DNA from 3 places in the Mesorhizobium sp. USDA 4413 genome. Region 1 is predicted to be linked to each of the others. Evidence: riboswitches for the same ligand, from Rfam matches in the RefSeq annotation. Region 1 holds a riboswitch; each other region holds the start of a gene.
The links. Region 1 has a riboswitch for thiamine pyrophosphate ahead of thiC (phosphomethylpyrimidine synthase ThiC). Riboswitches for the same ligand answer to the same signal wherever they lie in the genome.

Region 1 (7,703 bases):
TGCCCGACGAGGAAGCCAACACCGGGTCGAGGACTGCCGGTATCCGCGGATTTTCGCTGAGCACGGCGGCAACCGCCGCGATGACGCGTCCCGTCGAAAGCATGCCGATCTTTATCGCGGAGACCCTGTTGGCCCGCAGCGCCGCGCGCATCTGATCGGCGACCAGACCAGGCTGCATATGGTGGGTTGCCGTGACGGATTGGTGTGTCTGCACCGTTACCGCGGTGACGGCAACGCAAGCGCGCAAGCCGATGCCAGAGATCGTCTCGATGTCGCGCGCAATTCCCGCGCCTCCACTGGAATCCGATCCGCCGACGACGAGCACATATGGGTCCCGGTTCAGCGCCATGGGGCAGTCTTTTCGATCCATTCCCCGGTGCGCGCCTCGGGATCCGGGTTCAGCGTTATATCCGTCACCACCGCAGCGCTGTCGGCACCGGCTCCGAAAACGCCGTCGAGCCGCTCGGGATTGAGACCGCCGATAGCGACCAGCGGAATGGGTGCGACAGCGTCCTTCCAGGCGTGAACTCTTTCGAGCCCCTGCGGCGCCCATTTCATCTTCTTCAGGATGGTCGGATAAACGGGACCAAGCGCGACGTAGTCGGGCGTGGCTGCCATGGCCGTCTCCAGCTCAGCATAGTCGTGGGTGCTCAGTCCGAGCCTGATGCCGGCCGCCCGTATCTCCGGCAGGTTGGCGGCCTGCAGATCCTCCTGGCCGAGATGGACGAAGTCGCAGCGCTCCTCGATCGCCAGGCGCCAATGATCGTTGACGATGAGCTGGCAGTCGTGTCGTGCGCACAAGGCTTTTGCCTTGCGGACCTCCATACGCAGCCTGTCCTCGTCCATGTCCTTGATGCGTAGCTGCACCAGCCTGACGCCGAGCGGCACCAGCCGCTCGATCCAGGCGGCGCTGTCGACGATGAGGTAGAAGGGATCGAGCTTCATGAAAAAACCGCCCTGCCGATCGTAGGCGTCGATGGCACGGCGACGTCGCGCGGCTCGAGCAGGCCCGAACCATACGCTTCGCGGCCGGCATCGACCGCCTTGCTGAAAGCCCGCGCCATGGCCACAGGATCGGCAGCCTTGGCGACCGCCGTGTTGAGGAGCACGGCGTCGAAGCCAAGCTCCATGACGGTTGCCGCGTGCGACGGCCGTCCGAGCCCCGCATCGACGATCAACGGAACGTCGGGGAAATGCCCGCGCATCGAACGGAGCGCCATTATGTTGACCGGCCCGAGCGCCGAACCGATCGGCGCGCACCACGGCATCAGGACCTTGCAGCCTGCCTCCAGCAGCCGCTCGGTGACGACAAGGTCGTCGGTGGTATAGGGGAATACGTCGAAACCGTCCTCGCAAAGGATGCGGGCCGCCTCGACCAAGCCGAACACGTCGGGCTGCAGCGTGTCGTGATTGCCGATCACTTCGAGCTTGATCCAGGACGTGCCGAAGACCTCGCGCGCCATCTTCGCAGTCGTGACGGCTTCCCTCACGGAGTGACAGCCGGCGGTGTTGGGCAGGATTCTCGCACCGAGGGAGTTGACCAGCGACCAGAATTTCTCGCCGCCCCTGCCGCCAGCCATTTCACGGCGCAGCGAGGCCGTCACCACCGAGGTGCCCGAGGCCTTGACCGCTTCGGCGAGCACCGCCGGGGAAGGATATTGCGCGGTGCCCAGCAGCAGACGCGAGGCCAATTTTGTCCCGAAAAGCTCGAACATCGGCTAGCCTCCCTGCATGGGCGACAGGATTTCGATCCGATCGCCCTCGCTCAACTGGAATTCCGGCCGTTTGGCCGCGGGTACGACATCGCCGTTCAGCGCGGTGGCGAGCCAGCCGCCCTCGTAGTCCAGCTCCTTCAAAAGGGCGTCGAGCGTCGCCGCCTTGGCTTCAAGCGCTTCGCCGTTGACGATCAGCTTCATTTTCAGACTCCAGGTCGGCAGATGAATTGAAGAGAAGGTCGGCAGCCTGCTCGGCCATGGCCGGTGAAAGCAGGAAACCGTGCCGGTAAAGGCCGTTGATCGTGATCGCGCCGTCCTTCCGACGCTTTACCCGTGGCAGATTGTCGGGATAGGCAGGGCGAACGCCCACGCCCGTTTCGACGATCTCGGCCTCGCCGAACGCCGGATGAAGTGCGTAGGCCGCATTAAGGAGCTCCATAAGCGAACGGGCGGTAATCGGCCCGTCATGGTCGCTTTCGATCATGGTCGCGCCGACCATGAAGTGATGATCGGCCCGCGGCACCACATAGATCGGATGACGCGGATGGAGCAGACGCACCGGCCGGGCGAGTGAGACCTCACGCGTGTGGAGGATCAGCATTTCGCCGCGCACGCCGCGCAAGTCGTCGTCGGCCCGCGCCATGCCCGTGCAATCGATCACCTGATCGAAGCCGGAAGGAGCGATCTCGCCCGCCTCGAAGAGGAAGATGACGCCCATTGTGCGCAGTTTGCCGGCCAGCGCTTCGAGAACCCGGCGCGGATCGAGATGAGCTTCGCCGGCAAAGAACACCCCCTCGCGGAAGCGATCGGCAAGATCGGGCTCGAGGGCGGCAAGCGCCTCTTCGTCGACGGATTCGCAATTGCCCGTGCGAGCCGCATAACGGGCAAGCTCGGATGCATCGCGCGCATGGGCGACAACGAGAGTACCGGCTTTCGTCACGAGCCCGGGCAGTGTCCTTTCCCACCACTCGGCCGAAGTTTTGCCGAGCGTGACAACCGCCTCTTCGGCGCTTTCGCGCTCGCACCAGGGAGCGAGCATACCGCCGGCAAGCCAGGAGGCCTTGCCGCCTATCCGGCCCCTGATTTCAGCAACCGTAACCGACGCACCCCGCGCAGCCAATTCATGGGCGACGGTGAGGCCTGCCACACCGGCGCCTTTGACAAGCACACGGCGCATGACTCAGCGCGACGCCTGATCATCAAGCGCCGAAGGCTGTTCTTCCGACGTTTTGACCGGCATATAGAGATCGCCGCCTGCGCGGTATTTCTCCGCCATCGCCGCCATCCCCTCCTTTTGCGCTTCCGCGCGAATGTCGTGGGAGATGCGCATGGAGCAGAATTTCGGTCCGCACATCGAGCAGAAGTGCGCGACTTTATGCGCCTCCTTGGGCAACGTCTCGTCGTGGAGCGAACGCGCCGTCTCGGGATCGAGCGACAAGTTGAACTGGTCTTCCCAGCGGAACTCGAACCGCGCCCGCGACAGCGCGTCGTCGCGGATCTTCGCCGCCGGGTGCCCCTTGGCGAGATCGGCTGCATGCGCGGCGATCTTGTATGTGATGACCCCGGTCTTGACGTCGTTGCGGTCGGGCAGTCCGAGATGTTCCTTCGGCGTCACATAGCAGAGCATGGCTGTGCCGAACCAGCCGATCATGGCGGCGCCGATGCCGGAGGTGATGTGGTCGTAGCCGGGCGCGATGTCCGTTGTCAGCGGCCCAAGCGTGTAGAAAGGCGCCTCGCCGCAGAAGGCAAGCTGCTTGTCCATGTTCTGCTTGATCTTGTGCATGGGAACATGGCCCGGGCCTTCGATCATCACCTGGCAGTCCTTTGCCCAGGCGATCTTAGTCAGTTCGCCAAGCGTCTCCAGCTCGGCGAACTGCGCTTTATCATTGGCATCGGCGATCGAGCCGGGGCGAAGGCCGTCGCCGAGCGAGAAGGAGACGTCATAAGCCCGGGCGATATCGCATATCTCCTCGAAATGCTCGTAGAGGAAGCTTTCGCGATGATGGTGCAGACACCATTTCGCCATGATCGAGCCGCCACGGGAGACGATGCCCGTGATCCTGTCGACGGTCAGGGGGATATAATGCAGCCGCACGCCTGCATGGATGGTGAAATAGTCGACGCCTTGCTCGGCCTGCTCGATCAGCGTGTCGCGATAGACCTCCCAGCTCAGATCTTCGGCGACGCCGCCCACCTTCTCCAGCGCCTGGTAGAGCGGCACCGTGCCGATCGGCACCGGCGCGTTGCGCACGATCCATTCGCGGATGTTGTGGATGTTGCGGCCGGTCGACAGGTCCATGACAGTGTCGGCGCCCCAGCGGATCGCCCAGACCATCTTTTCGACCTCTTCGGCCATCGAGGAGGTGACGGCGGAATTGCCGATATTGGCGTTGATCTTCACCAGGAAATTGCGGCCGATGATCATCGGCTCGCTCTCGGGATGATTGATGTTGGCGGGAATGATCGCACGGCCTCGCGCCACCTCGTCGCGTACGAATTCCGGTGTGACGAAATCCGGGATTGATGCGCCAAATGCCTCGCCGTCCTGTTCAAGCCTGCCGCGCAGCATCTCGCGACCGAGATTCTCGCGGATGGCCGCGAATTCCATTTCGGGCGTGATGATGCCAGCGCGCGCATAGGCAAGCTGCGTCACCGCCTTGCCGGCTTTCGCCCGCAGCGGACGGTTGCGGATCGGAAATCCCCGCGTCAGGCGCTCGCCTGTCGCAAATCCGTTGTCCTCCGGCCTGACGTGGCGGCCGTCATAGGGCTCGACATCGCCGCGCGCGACGATCCAGTCTTGCCGAAACCGGGTAAGGCCCTTCTCGATATCGGTTTCGATCGCGGGGTCGGTGTAGGGGCCCGACGGGTCGTAGACCGTCACCGGCGGCTCGCCGGCAGTCGGGTGCACCGCGATCTCGCGCATCGGCACCCTGATTTGCGGATGGAGGATGCCGGATTTGTAGATCTTGCGCGAAGCGGGCAATGGCCCGGTCGATACGGTCGGGGTCAAGGCATTCATTTGAGGCTCCTTTGCTCGTTGCATTGGAGACCCAGTTCTGTGCCGGAAGGATGAAAAGACGCTTCGATCTGCCTGCTTGAACAGGTCTTCGGGCATGAACTCCCGCAAAGCGCTTGCACCGTCCCTACGCCAGTATGAACTGGATCAGGTTCAACGGGTCACTGCGCCGCGAAGCCAGCAGTATCTCAGCCCCTTGCCGGGACTCCCCTGGTGAATGGCCTAGGGTGGACGGGCCGGAGCCATCTTGTCAAGCGCGTTCGGCCCCGGACGGCAAATCGGGTTCGATGGCGCAAGCGAGAGCAATTCCAGGAAAGTGTGAACGGTCGGGCTCGGCGACTTCATCGTAGCCTTCCGTCCGGGAATTGCATCAAAACAAGGAGATCGAGCGGTTCGCCGTTTACCGCGAAACAATGAACCGCTCTAGGCGAAGGCCCAGATGTCCTCGGCCTGGAAGCCGACCTGGTAGCCGGCGGTCTTCAGCTTGACGACGACCTGGCCGATCTCGGCCGCCGGCAGCGCGCCGACCTCGATCTTGATCATGCCGGGGCGGTAGCGCTTAAGGTCGAGCTGCTCGAACACCATCCAGTCGGCGCCTTCGCAGTCGACCAGGAAAGCGTCGATATAGGTAATGCCGTTGCGGTCGAGCAGCGTCTGCAAGGTCTCCGACGGCACTTCGATGTCCTTCAGATGCTGCGCAAACTTGTTGAAGTTGGCGTCGGCCTCGCCCCAGGCGTTCTTGCCTGACATCAGGTTGGTGTCGGTGACCGATGAGCAGCCGATGAACTCGATCGGCAGCGTGCCGGCCTCGAGCGCGGCGGCATCGAAGGTGTGGACCGTGATCGTGCCGTTGGTTCTGGTCACCGCTACCGGTTCGATGATGAAGCGGTCGGCATCCGGGTAATTGGCGCGAAGCCGCTTCTGATTGTAGGGGATCGGCTCGACCAGCATGGCGCGCGCCCCCGGAATGCGGTGCAGCCAGGGTGTCACATCGTCGAACAGCGCGCCGTCGCAGGCGCCGACATTGACCATCTGGAACGGCCGGCCATTGCCCCCGAAACGTGCCTTCAGCGACGCCTTGGCGAGGAATTTCGTGCCGTGCAGCGCCGGGCCGCGATCGAGCAGGCCGGCCGGAAGGCCGAGCGACAGGAGAACGCGCGCGAAGCCCGAAAGCGAGCTCATGACTTATTTCCAGGAACGACCTGCAGCGCCGCGCGGCGCCCGCCCTGGCTCGCTGCCCACAGCGCCATCAGCGGCGCGGCCAGCAGCAGGAAGGGCGGCAGAAGATTGGGGAAATAGATGCGGGTGTCGTGGATCGGGAAGACGGCGAATTTCGCCAGCACGCCGAGCACGAGCGCCGCGAGCAGGATGCCGGCGCGGCGGTCCAGCCGGAAGCCAGCGCGCTCGAGCCCGAACCAGCCGGCCAGCGCCAGGACCGAAACACCGACCCAGCTGTTGATGCTGATCGCGCGCACCACCGACGCGGCAAAGGCCTTCAGATAGGCGGCCACCGAGAACGGCGGTTCGAAGCCGACCATATTGTAATGCTGCTCGATGCTGGAGAACCAAAGATGCGGCCACCAGCCGGGATGCTGCGCCCAGTGCGAGATGGCGAAATAAGCAATAAAGGATGCCGCGAAGCCGGCCAGTGCCCCCCATGCTCGTTCGCGGAAAGCGACCAGCAGCACCGCGAAAATGGCGAGGAAGACGAGGTTGTCGGGCCTGGCCATGAAAGCGAGGAAAAGTAGGATCGCCGTCGCCGCGTCGCGCTTGCGCACGTAGGAAAAAACCCCGCCCAGGAACAGCGCCGAACACAAAAGGTCCGGCGTCGAGGCCCGCGCCGCGTCGCCGAAATCGGCCATGATCAGGATGGCGCCGGCGACCGGCGCCAGCGCCAGCGCGCCTTCTGCGCGCAGCCAGGCGAGCGTGACGGCGCCGAACAGAAGCACCGAGAAGGCCTGCAACAGCCGCATCGCCTCCACCGGCGAGACGACATGGCTGAGGGTGGACAGGATCTCGGCATAGAGGAACTTGATCCGGTACATGCCGAGCAGCGAGTGGAAGTCGGCAGCATTCTGCGCCATATGGCTGCGGAAACCGCCGCCGTCGTCCGTCAGCGTCTTGTAATCGCCGGCCGACACGCCAGCCTTGACCGCGCTGTAGGCATAGTCATGCAGCGCCTTCGGATCGGGATAGGCGCCTTCCTCGGCGATCGCCAGATAGGGCAGCATGTCCCAATTGGTGTCAGGCATGAACCAAGCGGTCGCGGCGGTGAGCAGGATATAGAGCGAGAAGGCGACCGCCCCGATCGACGCGGCCCATTTCGCATAGGCTCTCTCGCCCCACGCCAGCCCGGCGCCGATCAACCGTTCCAGCGGATTGGTCGGAGCGGAAGGCCTGGTCAGCATCCTCAGTGGCCTCTACTTACCGACCTGGCTTTTCACGAAATCCTTCACGATCGCCACGATGCCGCGCGACAGCAGGCTGTCGAAGGCATCGACGAAGCGGTCGACATGCTCGGGCTGGCAGATCAGCGGCGGCTCGAGGCGGATGACGTTGCGGTTGTATTCGGTGAAGGCGACCAGCACATCGTAGTCGCGCAGCAGCAGCGAGCCGACGAAGCCCGACAGCGAGCCCTTCAGCTTGTCGTCGAGCACGCTCACCACCGGCCGCAGCACCATTGGCAGGGTCTGCGAGAAGTCGTGGAACTCGAGCCCGATCATGAAGCCCTTGCCGCGCACATCCTTGATGATCTTCGGATATTTTTCCTTCAGCGCCTGCAGCCGCCGCAGAAGGTACTCGCCGGTCGATGCGGCGTTGTCGATCAGGCCTTCGTCATACAGCACGTTGATGCCCTCGATCGCGGTGACGCAGGCCTCGCCCATGCCGCCGAAGGTCGCCATGGCATGGATCATCGCCGTCTTCGGCGTGCCATAGGCTTTCATATAGACGTCGCGCCTGGCGATCATCGC
Region 2 (7,703 bases), 4.8 Mb from region 1:
TGACGATCTTGACCTTGTCGCCGGCCGATACGCTGGCGCCCGGCGACATGGCGTTGAGCACGCGGAACAGGTCGAGCTTGCGGTCGACGCCGACCATCTGGGCCGCGAGCGAGCCCATGGTCTGGCCGGGCTGCACGGTGACGACCCGGATATGCAGCGGCTTCAGCGCCGCCTTCTCGGCCGGGCTCAGCACGCGGAAGGAGCCGCTGACCGAGCGCGCGACCGGATCCAGCGACGCGCTGGCAGAGGGCGCCGCTGTCAGCAGCCTGTAGACCTGCCCGCCGGCGCGGATCACCGCGATGTCGAACTGCCAGCCTTGGGCACTGGCATGCGCTATCGCCGCGTCGTTGCCGTTAATCGTCTCCTGGCGCACGCTGGCGTCTTCGAGCCCCGCCACCCAGCCGCTGCGGATGTAATCGGTGAGCGAGACCGACTTGTCGATCGCCACCCCGTCGAAGCGGATGGCGATGTCGCCAGGCCCGGTCGCGGTGACCGCGGCCGCCGAATTGTCGATGACGAAACCGTCCGGCACGGTGAAGGATACGCCGAGATTGGGGTGCATGAAGGTCTGGCCGCGCACATAGCCTTCTTCCGGCGTGTCGCCGTAAAGCAGGCCGTCTATGCCGGCCAGGAATGCGTCGCGATCACGCGTGCCGACGCCGGGCGGGCCGAAATTGCGCGCAAGGCGCTGCGCCAGCTCGATACGCTGCGGCGTGTTGGGGTGCGTCGCCAGGAAGTCGAGGCTGGCGTCGGTGGCGCCGCTGACGGAGCGGAAATCCGTATAGGCCGACATCGACTGCAGGAAGCGGCCGGCGGCGTAAGGATCGTAGCCCGCCTCGCCGATCGACTTGATGCCGATGGCGTCGGCCTGCAGTTCCTGATTGCGCGAGAATTGCGCAAGCCTGAGCTTGCCGCGGATCAGCGCCGCCTTGGCGGTCGGGCTGTCGCCCAGAACGTCGGAAACCACCTTGGTGGCCAGGCCTTCCTCGGCCTCGAGCTGCTGCCGCTGCAGTCCATGATTGGCGGTGACGTGGCCCATCTCATGCGCGATGACGGCGGCAAGCTCGGAGGAGTCGTTGGCCAGCGCCAGCAACCCGCGCGTCACATAGAGATAGCCGCCCGGCAGCGCGAAGGCGTTGACGTTGGGCGAATTGAGGATGGTGATGCGATAGGTCTGGGTCGGGTTGGCCGACACCACCGTCAGGTTACCGACGACCTTGGCCACCATGCGTTCCAGCTTCGGATCGGAATATTCGCCGCCATAGGTGGCGAGAATCCGGGGATGCTGCGCCTTCGCCATTTCGGCGAGCTTGGCGTTGGCGACGACATTGTCGACGGTGATCGGCTTGTCGGAGGGCTGGAAGCCGCTCTCCTGCACGTCCGGCGGCGTGAACATCTGGCAGCTGGCCAGCGCCACGGCAACGCTTGCCAGCGCGAAAAACCGTGCCAGTGGCCTCATCCACACTTTCTCAGTGCCGGTCGACAGATCGGCTTCCTTTCGAAATCTTTCGGCAAATCACCACCCGGACCAGCATGGCCGGACCTAGCCACACTCCCCCGGACAAGGCAAGCAAACGCCAAATCACCCATTGCCGGTTTGGCCGCAAATTATGTCCGCTTCCGGGCAATATGTTGTGTTCCGGCAACGGTGCCGCCTCGATCGCCGATATAGCGCCTGAAGGCATCCGGTCCAGACCGATCGAAGAAATCGTCGGCCGGCCCGGCCGCCGCGATCGTGCCTTCATCGAGAAATGCCACGTCCTCGCCGATGCGGCGCGCATCTTCCGGCTGATGCGTGACGAACAGCACCGTCATTTCGCGCTCGGCATGGATGCCGGCGACAAGGTCGAGCATGTCCTCGCGCAGCGCCGGGCCGAGCGATGCGAAAGGCTCGTCGAGCAGCAGTACCGGCCGGTCGCGCAGCAGCACCCTCGCCAGCGCCACGCGCTGCCGCTCGCCGCCGGAGAGCTCGCGCGGCAGCCGCTTTTCCTTACCCGTCAGGCCGACACGCGCCAGCGCCTCGGCGACGGCAATGCGGTCGGCGTCGCCGAGCCTCAGCGACGGCGAGCGGCCGAGCCCGACATTGGCTTCGACGGAAAGATGCGCGAACAAATTGTTTTCCTGGAACACCATCGACACCGGTCGCGCCGAAGGGCTCAGGTTGCCGACATCGATGCCGCCGATCAGCACCTTGCCTGTATCGGGCGTTTCGAAGCCGGCTATCAGATTGAGCAGCGTCGACTTGCCGGAACCGCTCGGCCCCATGATGGCGGTGATCCTGCCGGCCGCGAATTCGGCATCGAAGCGGAAGGAAGACTCGCCATAGCTGAACGAGACGCCATCCAGCGCGACCGTTAGGCCCTTTTTCGCCGCTGTGCCGTCGATGGTCGTCGTCATCACTTTCCTTCCCGCCCCAGCCGGTCGGCGGCGACCACCAGCATCAGGCAGACCAGGCCGAGCAGCAAGGCAAGTCCCGCGGCGTCGGCGGTCCGATAGCTGCCCATGCGCGCCAAAAGCAGATAGGGCAAGGTCTGCACGGAATCGCTGCCGAACAGCGCGATCACGCCGAGATCGCCGAGCGACAGCGCCATGGCGAATGCAAAGCCGATCGCCAAGGGCCGCCTCAATGACGGCCAGTCGATCAGGCTGAGCCGGGTCCATCCGGATATGCCGAGCGCCAGGCAAAGCCGCTCATGGCGCTCGCTCGCCGCGTCATAGGCCGGGCGGATGGCACGGATGGCGAAGGGCATCGCCATCACCGCGTTGACGGCGACGACCATGACCGGCGCGACGGCGAAGACATCGGTGAGGTTGCGGAGCGTCAGGAACCAGCCGGCGCCAAGCACGATCGGCGGCACGACAAGCACGAAGCCGGCGCCCGTGTCGGCGGCATGTTCGAGCAGCGACATGGTGCTCCCCGAGCGGCGCCGCAGGGCCAGCGCGCGCCGCGCCGCAATCAACGCCAGCGACAGCGTCACGCTGAGCAGCGCCGCAAGCAAGGCAAGGCCCGCGCTGGTGAGCGTCGCGCGACGCACCGCCTCTTCACCCGCCAGCCGGCCGAGGTTGGCCTCCAGGCCTGAAAACACCGTCGCCAGCATCGGTCCGGCGACAAACAGCAGGCCAAGCGTGATGAGGCCGGCATTCAGCACGATCTCCATGCGGCTTGCCGAGATGTAGCGGCGCGGCGCCACCGGCAGATTGGCGTCGCCGACCGTGTTGGCGCCGAGCCGTGTGAGTGCGACGACCACGATGAAGGTGAGCGCGATCTGCAGCAGCGTCAGCACCACGGCGCGCGCGGGATCGAAATCGAAGCGCAGCGCCTGGTAGATGGCGACCTCCAGCGTCGTCGCGGCCGGACCGCCACCCAGCGTCAGCACGATGGTGAAGGAGGTGATGCAGAGCATGAAGACCAGCCCCGCAATTCCCGGCAAGGCGGCGCGCAGCACCGGCCATTCGATCAGCCGGAAGGCTGGCCGGGCGCCCATGCCGAGCTGGCTCGCCAGTCGCCACTGGTCGGCGGGAACGGTGCCCAGCGCCTCGAGGAAGAGGCGCGTCGCCAGTGGCAGGTTGAAGAAGACATGCGCGACCAGGATGCCGGAGAGGCCGTAGATCCCCGGCCATTCGCCGCCGCCAAGCCCGGCGAAGACGCCGGCAAAATATCCGGCCCGACCGTAGAGCGCCAAGATGCCGAGCGCGGCGACAATCGCCGGCAACGCCAGCGGCAAGGTGAACAATTGCAGGATCAGGGCGCGGCCGGGGAAGCTTGGATGCCTCGATAAAGCGCGCGCCACCAACAGCGCCGGCGCGACCGACAGCAGCGTCGAGAGAGCCGCCTGCCACAGCGTGAAGCGGGCGACGCGCAGGAGGTAGCCGTCGAAAGCGGCGGCAGCACCGGAAAGATCATGCGCGCCTTCGACGGCAAGGCCGGCGAAGGCACCGCCGATGAGCAGCGCGATGGCCGCAAGGGCGAAGACGCCGGCGGTGACGCGGGAGTCAGCGCGCGGCCGCACGCAGCACCATTTGGGTTCGACCTAGCGAACGCCGCGTTCCTTCGCGCCCCCCTCTGTTCTGCCGGATATCTCCCCCTCTAGGGGAGAGATTGGCAGCTTTGGCACCCCGCTCAGTCCTGCGGCGTTGGAGAATGGCGAAAGTCGAGATGACAGCTGATCTCCCCCCTTGAGGGGGAGATGTCCGGCAGGACAGAGGGGGGCGCCGTAGAGCAATCATCTTGGAAGGATAATAACCAAGACCAGCTACTTGCTCATCACCGCCAGCCACTCATCCACCCAGGCCTTGCGGTTGGCCGCGACTTCCTGTGGGCTGAACAACAGGGTCTTGGTCGGCTTCACCAGTTTGTCGAAGGCCGGGTTGAGCGGCTTGTCGGTCTTTCCGGCCGGGAACATCCAGTTGGTCTCCGGAATGACGTCCTGGAACTTCGGCCCGGTCATGAAGGCGATAAACTTCTGTGCCAGCGGGTTCTTCGCGCCGGTCGTCGTGATGCCGGCAACCTCGATCTGCAGGTATTCGCCCTCCTCGAAAGAGGCCGCCTGATAGCGCTCGGTGTTCTCAGCCACCATGTGGTAGGCCGGCGAGGTGGTGTAGGAGAGTACCATCGGCGCCTCGCCCTTGGTGAACAGGCCATAGGCCTCGCTCCAGCCGGGTGTCACCGTCAGGACTTTCGACTTGAGCTTGGCCCAGGCTTCCGGCGCCTTGTCGCCATAGACAGACTTCACCCACAGGAGCAGGCCGAGGCCGGGCGTCGAGGTGCGCGGATCCTGGATGACGATCTTGTCGGTTCCGGCACCCTCGACCAGATCCTTCAGGCTCTTCGGCGGCGTCTTCAGCTTCTGCGTGTCATAGACCACGGCGAAATAGCCATAGTCGAAAGGCACGAAAGTGTCGTCGCTCCAGCCGCCCGGCACATTGATGCCCGAGACTTCGCCATGCGGCGCGAACAGGCCGCTCGCCTTGGCATCGGCGGTGAGATTGGTGTCGAGGCCAAGCACGATATCGGCCTTGGTGCCGGCGCCCTCCAGCTTGACGCGGTTGAGGAGCGCCACTCCGTCGGCCACCGAGACGAATTGGAGATCGCAGCCGCATTCGGCCTCGAATTCCTTCTTCACCGCCGGTCCCGGACCCCAATCGGCGGTGAAGCTCTCATAGGTGTAAACGGTGAGCTTGTCCTTTGCCTGGGCAGGCGCGACGCCGGCCAGGAGCGATAAAAGACCGGTTGCAACAATGAGATTGGACAGCATTGCGCGCATCGGCGCCTCCTTCGTTAGAGTGACAAGGAATTGAGGCGCCGGATGGTCCGAAACGTCTAATCCCTCCGCCGGTACAAACCGGATCAGGTTCAGCGGGTTGGCTCGATTGCCTCTCAGCCGGATCACGTCCGGCACCCCGTTAGAGCGCTTCGAGAGATAAGCGCGGCCGAAGCGCCGCGCAAGCGGAAGTTTGCCGGGCAGCTAATGTTCTGAGGCAGGACGCGGGCCGAAGCGCACTGCATCCGACTTCCGTTTCGCCCGGTGGGCTGGTAAGGGCGACGCCCATGGGCACATTCACCATTCTGCTTGGCGGCGAGCTCATTCGCACGCCCCGGCTCGAACGCCAGATCGAGGATTCGCGCGTCATCGCCGCCGATGCCGGCATCGGCCATGCCCGCATGCTTGGCCTAGTGCCGGAACTCTGGGTCGGCGATTTCGACTCGGTGCCGGCGAACCTGCCCGTAGATCTGGCCGCCGTTCCGCGAAAGATCTTCCCGACCGAAAAGGACATGACCGACGGAGAGCTCGCCATAGCGGAAGCGCTTCAGCGCGGCGCGACCAGCCTCCTGTTGGCCGGAGCCTTCGGCGGCAAGCGCGCCGACCACGCCTTCCTGCATCTGGCGCTCGCCATGCGGCTGGCCGAGGCGGGCACCACCGTGCTGCTGACGAGCGGCGCGCAGGAAGGCGTTCCGGTTTTGCCCGGCAGTGCCGGTTTCGACTATGCTGACGGCACCTTGTTTTCGGTGCTCGGCTTCTCCGAGCTCGCCGGGCTGACGGTCACCGGCGCCAAATGGCCGCTCGACCGCGTCGAGGTGGCGTTCGGCTCCTCGCTCACTATATCAAACGAGGTCAAAGGGCAGCTTGGAATCGCGCTGGAGCGCGGCCGGGCGCTGCTGCTGGCCCGCCCCTATCCTCTTCCAGAAAGCTGATATGGCGCCGCCACTCCTCAATCTCGATGGCATTAAATTGACCTTCGGCGGCACGCCGCTGCTCGACGGCGCGGCGCTCAGCGCATCCGCCGGCGAGAAGATCGCGCTGGTCGGCCGCAACGGCTCGGGCAAGTCGACGCTGCTCAAGATCGCCGCCGGGATGATCGAGCCGCAGGACGGCGAGGTCTTCCGTCAGCCCTCGGCCACGGTCCGCTATCTGCCGCAGATGCCGGACATGGACGGCTTCGCCAGCGTGCGCGCCTATGTCGAGGCAGGTCTCGGCCCGGCCGACGATCCGCATCGCGCCAGCTATCTGATGGAACATCTCGGCCTCACCGGTGAGGAACGACCGAACGACCTTTCCGGCGGCGAGGCGCGGCGCGCCGCTCTTGCCCGCGTCATGGCGCCCGAGCCCGACATCCTTTTGCTCGACGAGCCGACCAATCATCTCGATCTTTCGGTGATTGAGTGGCTGGAAGAAGAGCTTGCCCGCACCTCGTCGGCGGTGATCCTGATCTCGCACGACCGCCGCTTTCTCGAGCGCGTCTCGCGCGCCACGGTCTGGCTCGATCGCGGCCAGACGCGGCGGCTGGACAAGGGCTTCGCCCATTTCGAGGAATGGCGCGACCAGGTGCTGGAAGAAGAAGAGCGCGAACAGCACAAGCTCGGCCGCCAGATCGTGCGCGAGGAGCATTGGCTGCGCTATGGCGTGACCGCCAGGCGCAAGCGCAACATGCGCCGCCTCGGCGAATTGCAGGCCATGCGCCAGCGTTTCCGCAGCCATCGCGGTGCCGAGGGCACCGCCACCATGGTGGCAAGCGACGCCGTCGAATCCGGCAAGCTGGTGATCGAGGCCAAGGGTATCGACAAGAGTTTTGGCGATCTCACCGTGGTCAAGGGCTTCTCGACCCGCATCCAGCGCGGCGACCGCGTCGGCCTGGTCGGCCCCAACGGCGCCGGCAAGACGACATTGTTGAAAATGCTGACCGGCGAGTTGGCGCCGGATGCAGGCACCGTGCGGCTCGGTGTCAATCTGGAGATCGCGACGCTCGACCAGAAACGCGAGGCCGTCGACCCGCAGGAGACGCTGGCGCATTACCTGACCGACGGCCGCGGCGAGAACCTGCTCGTCAATGGCGAACAGCGCCACGTCGTCTCCTATATGAAGGACTTCCTGTTCAAGCCGGAGCAGGCGCGCACGCCGGTGCGCGAGCTTTCCGGCGGCGAACGCGCGCGGCTGCTGCTGGCGCGCGTGCTGGCGCGGCCGGCGAATTTGCTGGTGCTCGACGAGCCGACCAACGATCTCGACATGGAGACGCTGGAGCTGCTGCAGGAGCTGGTCGCGGGCTTTGCCGGAACCGTGATCCTGGTCAGCCACGACCGCGACTTTCTCGACCGTACCGTCACCAGCGTGATCGCGCCGGAGGGCAACGGCCGCTGGATCGAATATGCCGGCGGCTATTCCGACATGCTGGCGCAGCGCGGCGGTTCCAGACTGGAAGATCGCAAG
Region 3 (7,703 bases), 2.5 Mb from region 1:
GACGCTTTACCCGTGGCAGATTGTCGGGATAGGCAGGGCGAACGCCCACGCCCGTTTCGACGATCTCGGCCTCGCCGAACGCCGGATGAAGTGCGTAGGCCGCATTAAGGAGCTCCATAAGCGAACGGGCGGTAATCGGCCCGTCATGGTCGCTTTCGATCATGGTCGCGCCGACCATGAAGTGATGATCGGCCCGCGGCACCACATAGATCGGATGACGCGGATGGAGCAGACGCACCGGCCGGGCGAGTGAGACCTCACGCGTGTGGAGGATCAGCATTTCGCCGCGCACGCCGCGCAAGTCGTCGTCGGCCCGCGCCATGCCCGTGCAATCGATCACCTGATCGAAGCCGGAAGGAGCGATCTCGCCCGCCTCGAAGAGGAAGATGACGCCCATTGTGCGCAGTTTGCCGGCCAGCGCTTCGAGAACCCGGCGCGGATCGAGATGAGCTTCGCCGGCAAAGAACACCCCCTCGCGGAAGCGATCGGCAAGATCGGGCTCGAGGGCGGCAAGCGCCTCTTCGTCGACGGATTCGCAATTGCCCGTGCGAGCCGCATAACGGGCAAGCTCGGATGCATCGCGCGCATGGGCGACAACGAGAGTACCGGCTTTCGTCACGAGCCCGGGCAGTGTCCTTTCCCACCACTCGGCCGAAGTTTTGCCGAGCGTGACAACCGCCTCTTCGGCGCTTTCGCGCTCGCACCAGGGAGCGAGCATACCGCCGGCAAGCCAGGAGGCCTTGCCGCCTATCCGGCCCCTGATTTCAGCAACCGTAACCGACGCACCCCGCGCAGCCAATTCATGGGCGACGGTGAGGCCTGCCACACCGGCGCCTTTGACAAGCACACGGCGCATGACTCAGCGCGACGCCTGATCATCAAGCGCCGAAGGCTGTTCTTCCGACGTTTTGACCGGCATATAGAGATCGCCGCCTGCGCGGTATTTCTCCGCCATCGCCGCCATCCCCTCCTTTTGCGCTTCCGCGCGAATGTCGTGGGAGATGCGCATGGAGCAGAATTTCGGTCCGCACATCGAGCAGAAGTGCGCGACTTTATGCGCCTCCTTGGGCAACGTCTCGTCGTGGAGCGAACGCGCCGTCTCGGGATCGAGCGACAAGTTGAACTGGTCTTCCCAGCGGAACTCGAACCGCGCCCGCGACAGCGCGTCGTCGCGGATCTTCGCCGCCGGGTGCCCCTTGGCGAGATCGGCTGCATGCGCGGCGATCTTGTATGTGATGACCCCGGTCTTGACGTCGTTGCGGTCGGGCAGTCCGAGATGTTCCTTCGGCGTCACATAGCAGAGCATGGCTGTGCCGAACCAGCCGATCATGGCGGCGCCGATGCCGGAGGTGATGTGGTCGTAGCCGGGCGCGATGTCCGTGGTCAGCGGCCCAAGCGTGTAGAAAGGCGCCTCACCGCAAACGGCAAGCTGCTTGTCCATGTTCTGCTTGATCTTGTGCATGGGAACATGGCCCGGGCCTTCGATCATCACCTGGCAGTCCTTTGCCCAGGCGATCTTAGTCAGTTCGCCAAGCGTCTCCAGCTCGGCGAACTGCGCTTTATCATTGGCATCGGCGATCGAGCCGGGGCGAAGGCCGTCGCCGAGCGAGAAGGAGACGTCATAAGCCCGGGCGATATCGCATATCTCATCGAAATGCTCGTAGAGGAAGCTTTCGCGATGATGGTGCAGACACCATTTCGCCATGATCGAGCCGCCGCGGGAGACGATGCCCGTGACCCTGTCGACGGTCAGCGGGATATAATGCAGCCGCACGCCTGCATGAATGGTGAAATAGTCGACGCCTTGCTCGGCCTGCTCGATCAGCGTGTCGCGATAGACCTCCCAGCTCAGATCTTCGGCGACGCCGCCCACCTTCTCCAGCGCCTGGTAGAGCGGCACCGTGCCGATCGGCACCGGCGCGTTGCGCACGATCCATTCGCGGATGTTGTGGATGTTGCGGCCGGTCGACAGGTCCATGACAGTGTCGGCGCCCCAGCGGATCGCCCAGACCATCTTTTCGACCTCTTCGGCCATCGAGGAGGTGACGGCGGAATTGCCGATATTGGCGTTGATCTTCACCAGGAAATTGCGGCCGATGATCATCGGCTCGCTCTCGGGGTGATTGATGTTGGCGGGAATGATCGCGCGGCCCCGCGCCACCTCGTCGCGTACGAATTCCGGTGTGACGAAATCCGGGATCGATGCGCCAAATGCCTCGCCGTCCTGTTCAAGCCTGCCGCGCAGCATCTCGCGACCGAGATTCTCGCGGATGGCCGCGAATTCCATTTCGGGCGTGATGATGCCAGCGCGCGCATAGGCAAGCTGCGTCACGGCCTTGCCGGCCTTGGCCCGCAGCGGACGGTTGCGGATCGGAAATCCCCGCGTCAGGCGCTCGCCTGTCGCAAATCCGTTGTCCTCGGGCCTGAGGTGGCGACCATCATAGGCTTCGACATCGCCGCGCGCGGCAATCCAGTCTTGCCGAAACCGGGTAAGGCCCTTCTCGATATCGGTTTCGATCGCGGGGTCGGTGTAGGGGCCTGACGGGTCGTAGACCGTCACCGGCGGCTCGCCGGCAGTCGGGTGCACCGCGATCTCGCGCATCGGCACCCTGATTCGCGGATGCAGGACGCCGGGTTTGTGGATCTTCCGCGAAGCCGGCAGCGGCCCGGTCGATACGGTCGGGGTCAGGGCATTCATTTGAGGCTCCTTTGCTCGTTGCATTGGAGACCCAGTTCTGTGCCGGAAGGATGAAAAGACGCTTCGGTTTACCTGCCGAGACAGGTCTTCGGGCATGAACTCCCGCAAAGCGCTTGCACCGTCCCTCCGCCAGTATGAACTGGATCAGGTTCAACGGGTCACTGCGCCGCAAAGCCAGCAGTATCTCAGCCCCTTGCCGGGACTCCCCTGGTGAATGCTTGCGAATTGACCGGGCCGGCGCCGCTTTGTCAAGCGCGTTCGGGCAGCGGGCAGGCCGCGGCGCTGATCGGCTGCTGATCAAACTGCGGGAAACAGTTCGCGCACATGGCGGCGACAAATCGCGCGCCCGAGACAGGGCGGGGAAGGGACAAGAAGATTGTCAAATCACCGGACTGAAAGTTCGATTCTTGCGATGAGCTCGCCTTCAATCGGCACCAAAGGTTTGCGCGTAGATCGCTTCGATGCGCCTTGCCTCGTCGTTGGTCAGCTCGGCGAATTCCTTTTGGCGGGCGCGGTTCGACAGGTGGCCACCATTCTGATGGAGGAAACGGAAGAGTAGATCGGTTAGCCGGTCGGGCAGGTCGATAAAGGTACCGATCTGTCGCCGGAAATGATCGTAGCGCTGCAGAAAAGCGGTTTCGTCGGGAAGGTCCCGTTCGATCGTCCTTTGAACGCAGGAATAGAGGAATTCGGCTTGCGGGGTTGCGTCGAAAAATCGGTAGAAATCCCCGGTGTCATTCAGCACCCGGACGTTGAATTGCGGCGTCGCTTCCCAGTGGACCAATGGCAAAAGGCGCCGGGAATAGCTCTCGAGCACGCGCCGGTACTCATCTATCTGGTCCAGGATCGCGGCCGAGACGGGAAACACCACTCCCGACGGATTGAAGCCGTGCGTGGCAAGGACGTGATGGATTAGATAGCGGTGAATACGGCCGTTTCCGTCCTCGAACGGGTGGATATAGACAAAGCCGAAGGCGAGGATAGCGGCGGCGATGACTGCATCAAGGTTTTTCGCGGGGCCTTGATCGAAGGCCATCATCCCGTCAATCAGCCGCGGCAGGTCCTCAGGCCGAGCGCTGATGTGATCGGGCAGGGGCATGCGATTCTCCCTGTCATGCTCACCGACGAAGCCTCCCTCCTTTCGAAAGCCAAGTCTCACGAAACGGGCATCGCCGAGGACAATTCTTTGCAGGCGAAGCAACTCATCGCGATCGATTGGTTGCCGGCCAGCTTCGGCGATAGCGCGGCCCCAGCGTTGGATGCGATCTTCCGGCGGGCGCTCGCCCTCGATCGCGTAGCTTGATCGGGAGTCTTTGAGCAAAAGAAAGGCGGCGGTCCGAGCAAGGAGGTCGCGCGGCACGTCCGCTACGATTGCCTCCGCGCGTCGCGCCAGCTCAAGGCCGATGAATTTTTCGAGCGTCTTGGTGCGGAACACCAGAGGGCAGAACTCAGGCGTACCGGGGAGATTGTCCTTTATGCGGTAGCGCGAGACGGTTTTCTCGGGTCCGGACCACTGCAGCTCGGGATCGATGATCGGAACATAGCGTCCGGCATCAGCATCGGGCAGATCGAGACGCGCGCCTGTCAGCCATTCATATAAAAACCAGATTCGGCGGGCATAACCGCCGCTCGGGCTTTCACGGACCAGCGCCTCGATCGGCCCCGGACCGGTCACTTGGAAGAGCCGCTTGAGGACGGCTAGGTCGAGCCCTTCGTACTTGAGCGCGAAGGTTAGGTGGCCTTCGAGGGTTGGATGCGGAGCATGGCGGGGCGTCATGATCCGCCAGCCATTCCGTTCGGTAACGCGATGATGCTGGCCGGTGGCAGACAACGTTCGCGGCAATGGCACAGCGAGACCATAGGCTCCGATCAGGGCGCTATAGCCGGCCGGGGTCGCCGTCTCGGGAAGCCGGACTTCCTGAAAAACGATAACAGGGCCTGAAAATTGGTTCTGCTGCGCCGATACCATGAAATTGGGCTCTTCTCTCGAATTCCTGTCCAAGTCGGCCAGTGTCCATGAAAAATGAACCTATCCCATGAAAATAGATGCTGCAAACTGGATTTTGCCGAAAACGGATTCTACAATGTTGCTGAGAGGTTTCGCGCTAGATTTTCTGCCCCTTGGCGACGACTGGGCCGTCTTAACGCAGGGTGGCAGCGTGCCGAACGTCTCTTTCGGGGCGAAACGACCGCCGCGATGAGTAGCCCCTTCTGGCGTCGCATTTGCGCGATCGCGAAATCGTTCACCGTGACCAACGGTCACCTGGCGACCATTGCCTGGACCGGCAGGAAGAACCGCCATCGCGTCAAGAAACTGGGCATCTAAGAGGGCGGTGCCTGTCTGGGTAGTCGCTCAGGGCTCGGTTTCAGTAATGCTCGATGGGTCGGGATTCCCCACGGTCGAACGCCGCCGTGCGGCGGATCGGTGATGAAGCCGCTGCTCGCCCGCGTGCAACGACGTTGTACCTGAGCCGACGGCGAACCCTGGACTTCCTTGCAGGACGACTTCTGAACTCACCGGGAACGATCTCGACCTTCGATCCATCTGGTCGTTCCATGAACCTGAATTCTGCGGGCATCTCGTCATAGAACATGCGATGCACCGAAGCGATGAACTCAACCGACGTCGGGCTCGGCAAATCTCCTTTGGAGTACATCTCATCGATTTTGCGCTGGACGATAACGTGCGCCTTGGCCTCGAGCGCTAATGCTCGCCGTTCAGGTTCCACCTCTGCACCCGCCAGTGCCTTTTCGATGTCCTTGGGACGCGTGTTGTGCCCCTCGATCAGGTTCGAGTAGTAGCAATTCATCATCCGAACCAGGTCGGCGAGTTCCGCAGCCGATTCTGGATGGAGGCCGCGCCCCAAATTGTCTGCCTCCCTCTGCAGTTCTACCGTGAGGTCCGCTAAGACGGACGGGATGGTGTCCTGGAAAAAACAGGGCTCGATACGAGCAGGCGTTTCAAGCATTTTTTGCCGATCCTAAAAGATCCCAATTGCCTTTTATGTAAGGCACTTACGTCAGCAATAGGCAAGGGGTTGCCGATTATTGTTGCCGATCTTCGTTGCCACATCGCAGTGTGTACGCCGCAGGAGTGGGGCGAGGGCCTAAGCGAATGCCCTGCAATCTCGATACGGCAAATCGCCCTCCGGTTGTCTAACGTCGCCGATCTTGCCTGGCGCGAGGACAATCGCCGGAAGAGTAACGGCCAGCTGACGGCGCTGGTCCTGTTCGCCGCGATGCGGAACCCGACCTCGAGGAACTTCTGCGGCTACTGGCAGGGGAACAGCCCGCCCGATCCGGACTTCGAGGACTTCGACAGGCCGTTCGCGCCCGCCTGAGCCTCAGGCAGCGATCTCCCACAGGCGGCGGTGGCCGTCCAGCATCGGCGGACGCGCCCAGCCTTCTGGAGAGCATCAAGGATCGAGACAGGCGGTTTGCCGATGAGGGCGACCCGGGGGTCGTCTCCGCAAAGGCCATGCCTTGTCGCGAATTCCTGGGCGCATTCGGCGGTCGACAGCGGCCGCCTGGCGGTGCGCAGGATCTCGAGCGTCATCTGTCGCTTGTTCGTCCCGCCGATAAACTTGTCGAGTTCCTTCCCTCATTGCCGTCGGCGGACGGCCGCGGCGCTTCCGCGGCTGCTCGTCCGGCTTCCATTCCGGCTCGTAGATCGAGATCACCTTGTCGACGGCCGCGATCTGCGCCTGCAACTGGCAAGCGCCGCCACCAGCTCGCGGGCACGCCCTGCCAGCTCGCTTCGTTTGCTCTTCAACTCGTCTGAAACGCCCATCTTGCCCCCTGAATCCTGCTTTCAGAGCTACCGGATCAAAGATTAAACTTCTGGTGGCGGTTGCTACCTGTCATCGCAATTACCTGGATGCAGCTCTTCATCCGTTAGAACGAGCGTTGGAAACGCAGGATGCCGCCGACGCTGTTGTTTTTGTCGGCGTTAGTCCAGTTCACGTTGGAAGGGTCCACCATGCCGACGCCAAAGTCGCCGCAGTGGTCATAGTCGACTTCGGCTGTTACCGTGAAATCTGGAATGAACGTATAGGCGACGTTCGCAGCGACACCATAGTTCTTGAACCGATCGCCCGAGACCTGAAGGTTGAAGACAGTTGCCTCGTTGAACTTGTAAGTGGCGCCAGTCCAGAAGGCCCAGTTGCCGCCCCAAGTTTTGTAGAAGCCGCGGCCGTGAGCGTCGATTGCATTAATGGAATCATCGTTCAGCTTGCCATTGGAACCGTAGCCTAACATTCCGAATAGTGACAGCTCGCTGGTGACATTGACGTCGACGCGGACTTTGCCGGCCACCGATCCGTAGTTGCTGTCATAAGCGGCAACACCGGTAATCGCGCCCCATTGTTGTGTGTATTTCAGGCCGCCGACCACGTGCGGTACGTAGCTATCGATGGTGCCGACCACGCCTTCGCCTTCTTCAAGGGAAACCACGGCCGAAAAGCCGTCGCCGGCGTCAAAGTAGTACTGGATGACGTTGGTTTCCAAATCACCGTAGGGCACGAGCATCTGATTGAGCACGTTGCCGGGATAGCCGATAAACATGTCGAAGGCCGACCAGTCCTTACCAATTCGAAGGTCGCCAAGCTGGATCCAGGCGAAGGTCAGCCTGAAATCTCTATTGGAGGCATAGTTTTGAGTACTGCCCGGATCCGAATAATCGTTGAGATTGCCAAAGTTCATTTGGGCTTCGGTATAGGTCTTCAACGTGCCGAACTCGGTTTCCCGGTTCGTCCAGGTCTTCACCGTGAAGCGGGCATTCTTCTTCCAGGTTGCATTGGTGCTGCCGTCCTCGTGGTCGGTTGCCTTTGCGCCATCCAACGAGCCGACGTCACCCAAGCCGATGTCATAGCGGACATAGCCGCCGATGCGCAGGCAGGTTTCGGTGCCTGGGATATAGAAGAAGCCTGCGCCATAGACGTCGCAGATGTTGACGTATTCGTCCGCAACTGGCTCGGCGTCGACGGCGCGTGCGTCCGAAACTGCA

Region 2: another riboswitch for thiamine pyrophosphate. It lies ahead of thiB (thiamine ABC transporter substrate binding subunit); the one in region 1 lies ahead of thiC (phosphomethylpyrimidine synthase ThiC).
Region 3: another riboswitch for thiamine pyrophosphate. It lies ahead of thiC (phosphomethylpyrimidine synthase ThiC); the one in region 1 lies ahead of thiC (phosphomethylpyrimidine synthase ThiC).

The regions. Positions count from the first base shown of each region.
Region 1 covers NZ_JBVPRP010000001.1:5,112,113-5,119,815, forward strand. The annotation lists gene ACVMIM_RS25105 (hydroxymethylpyrimidine/phosphomethylpyrimidine kinase) at 1-349, opposite strand, end outside; gene ACVMIM_RS25110 (thiamine phosphate synthase) at 340-945, opposite strand; gene ACVMIM_RS25115 (thiazole synthase) at 942-1,715, opposite strand; gene thiS (sulfur carrier protein ThiS) at 1,719-1,916, opposite strand; gene thiO (glycine oxidase ThiO) at 1,885-2,892, opposite strand; gene thiC (phosphomethylpyrimidine synthase ThiC) at 2,896-4,734, opposite strand; TPP riboswitch at 4,838-4,953, opposite strand; gene ACVMIM_RS25135 (FkbM family methyltransferase) at 5,155-5,913, opposite strand; gene ACVMIM_RS25140 (hypothetical protein) at 5,910-7,139, opposite strand; gene ACVMIM_RS25145 (aspartate aminotransferase family protein) at 7,152-7,703, opposite strand, start outside.
Region 2 covers NZ_JBVPRP010000001.1:292,767-300,469, forward strand. The annotation lists gene ACVMIM_RS01480 (M48 family metalloprotease) at 1-1,459, opposite strand, end outside; gene thiQ (thiamine ABC transporter ATP-binding protein) at 1,609-2,397, opposite strand; gene thiP (thiamine/thiamine pyrophosphate ABC transporter permease) at 2,397-4,010, opposite strand; gene thiB (thiamine ABC transporter substrate binding subunit) at 4,254-5,255, opposite strand; TPP riboswitch at 5,308-5,413, opposite strand; gene ACVMIM_RS01500 (thiamine diphosphokinase) at 5,549-6,193, shown strand; gene ACVMIM_RS01505 (ABC-F family ATP-binding cassette domain-containing protein) at 6,195-7,703, shown strand, end outside.
Region 3 covers NZ_JBVPRP010000001.1:2,612,459-2,620,161, forward strand. The annotation lists gene thiO (glycine oxidase ThiO) at 1-856, opposite strand, end outside; gene thiC (phosphomethylpyrimidine synthase ThiC) at 860-2,698, opposite strand; TPP riboswitch at 2,802-2,917, opposite strand; gene ACVMIM_RS12550 (Fic family protein) at 3,123-4,667, opposite strand; gene ACVMIM_RS12555 (hypothetical protein) at 4,896-5,024, shown strand; gene ACVMIM_RS12560 (Fic family protein) at 5,065-5,667, opposite strand; gene ACVMIM_RS12565 (hypothetical protein) at 5,737-6,039, shown strand; gene ACVMIM_RS12570 (porin) at 6,593-7,703, opposite strand, start outside.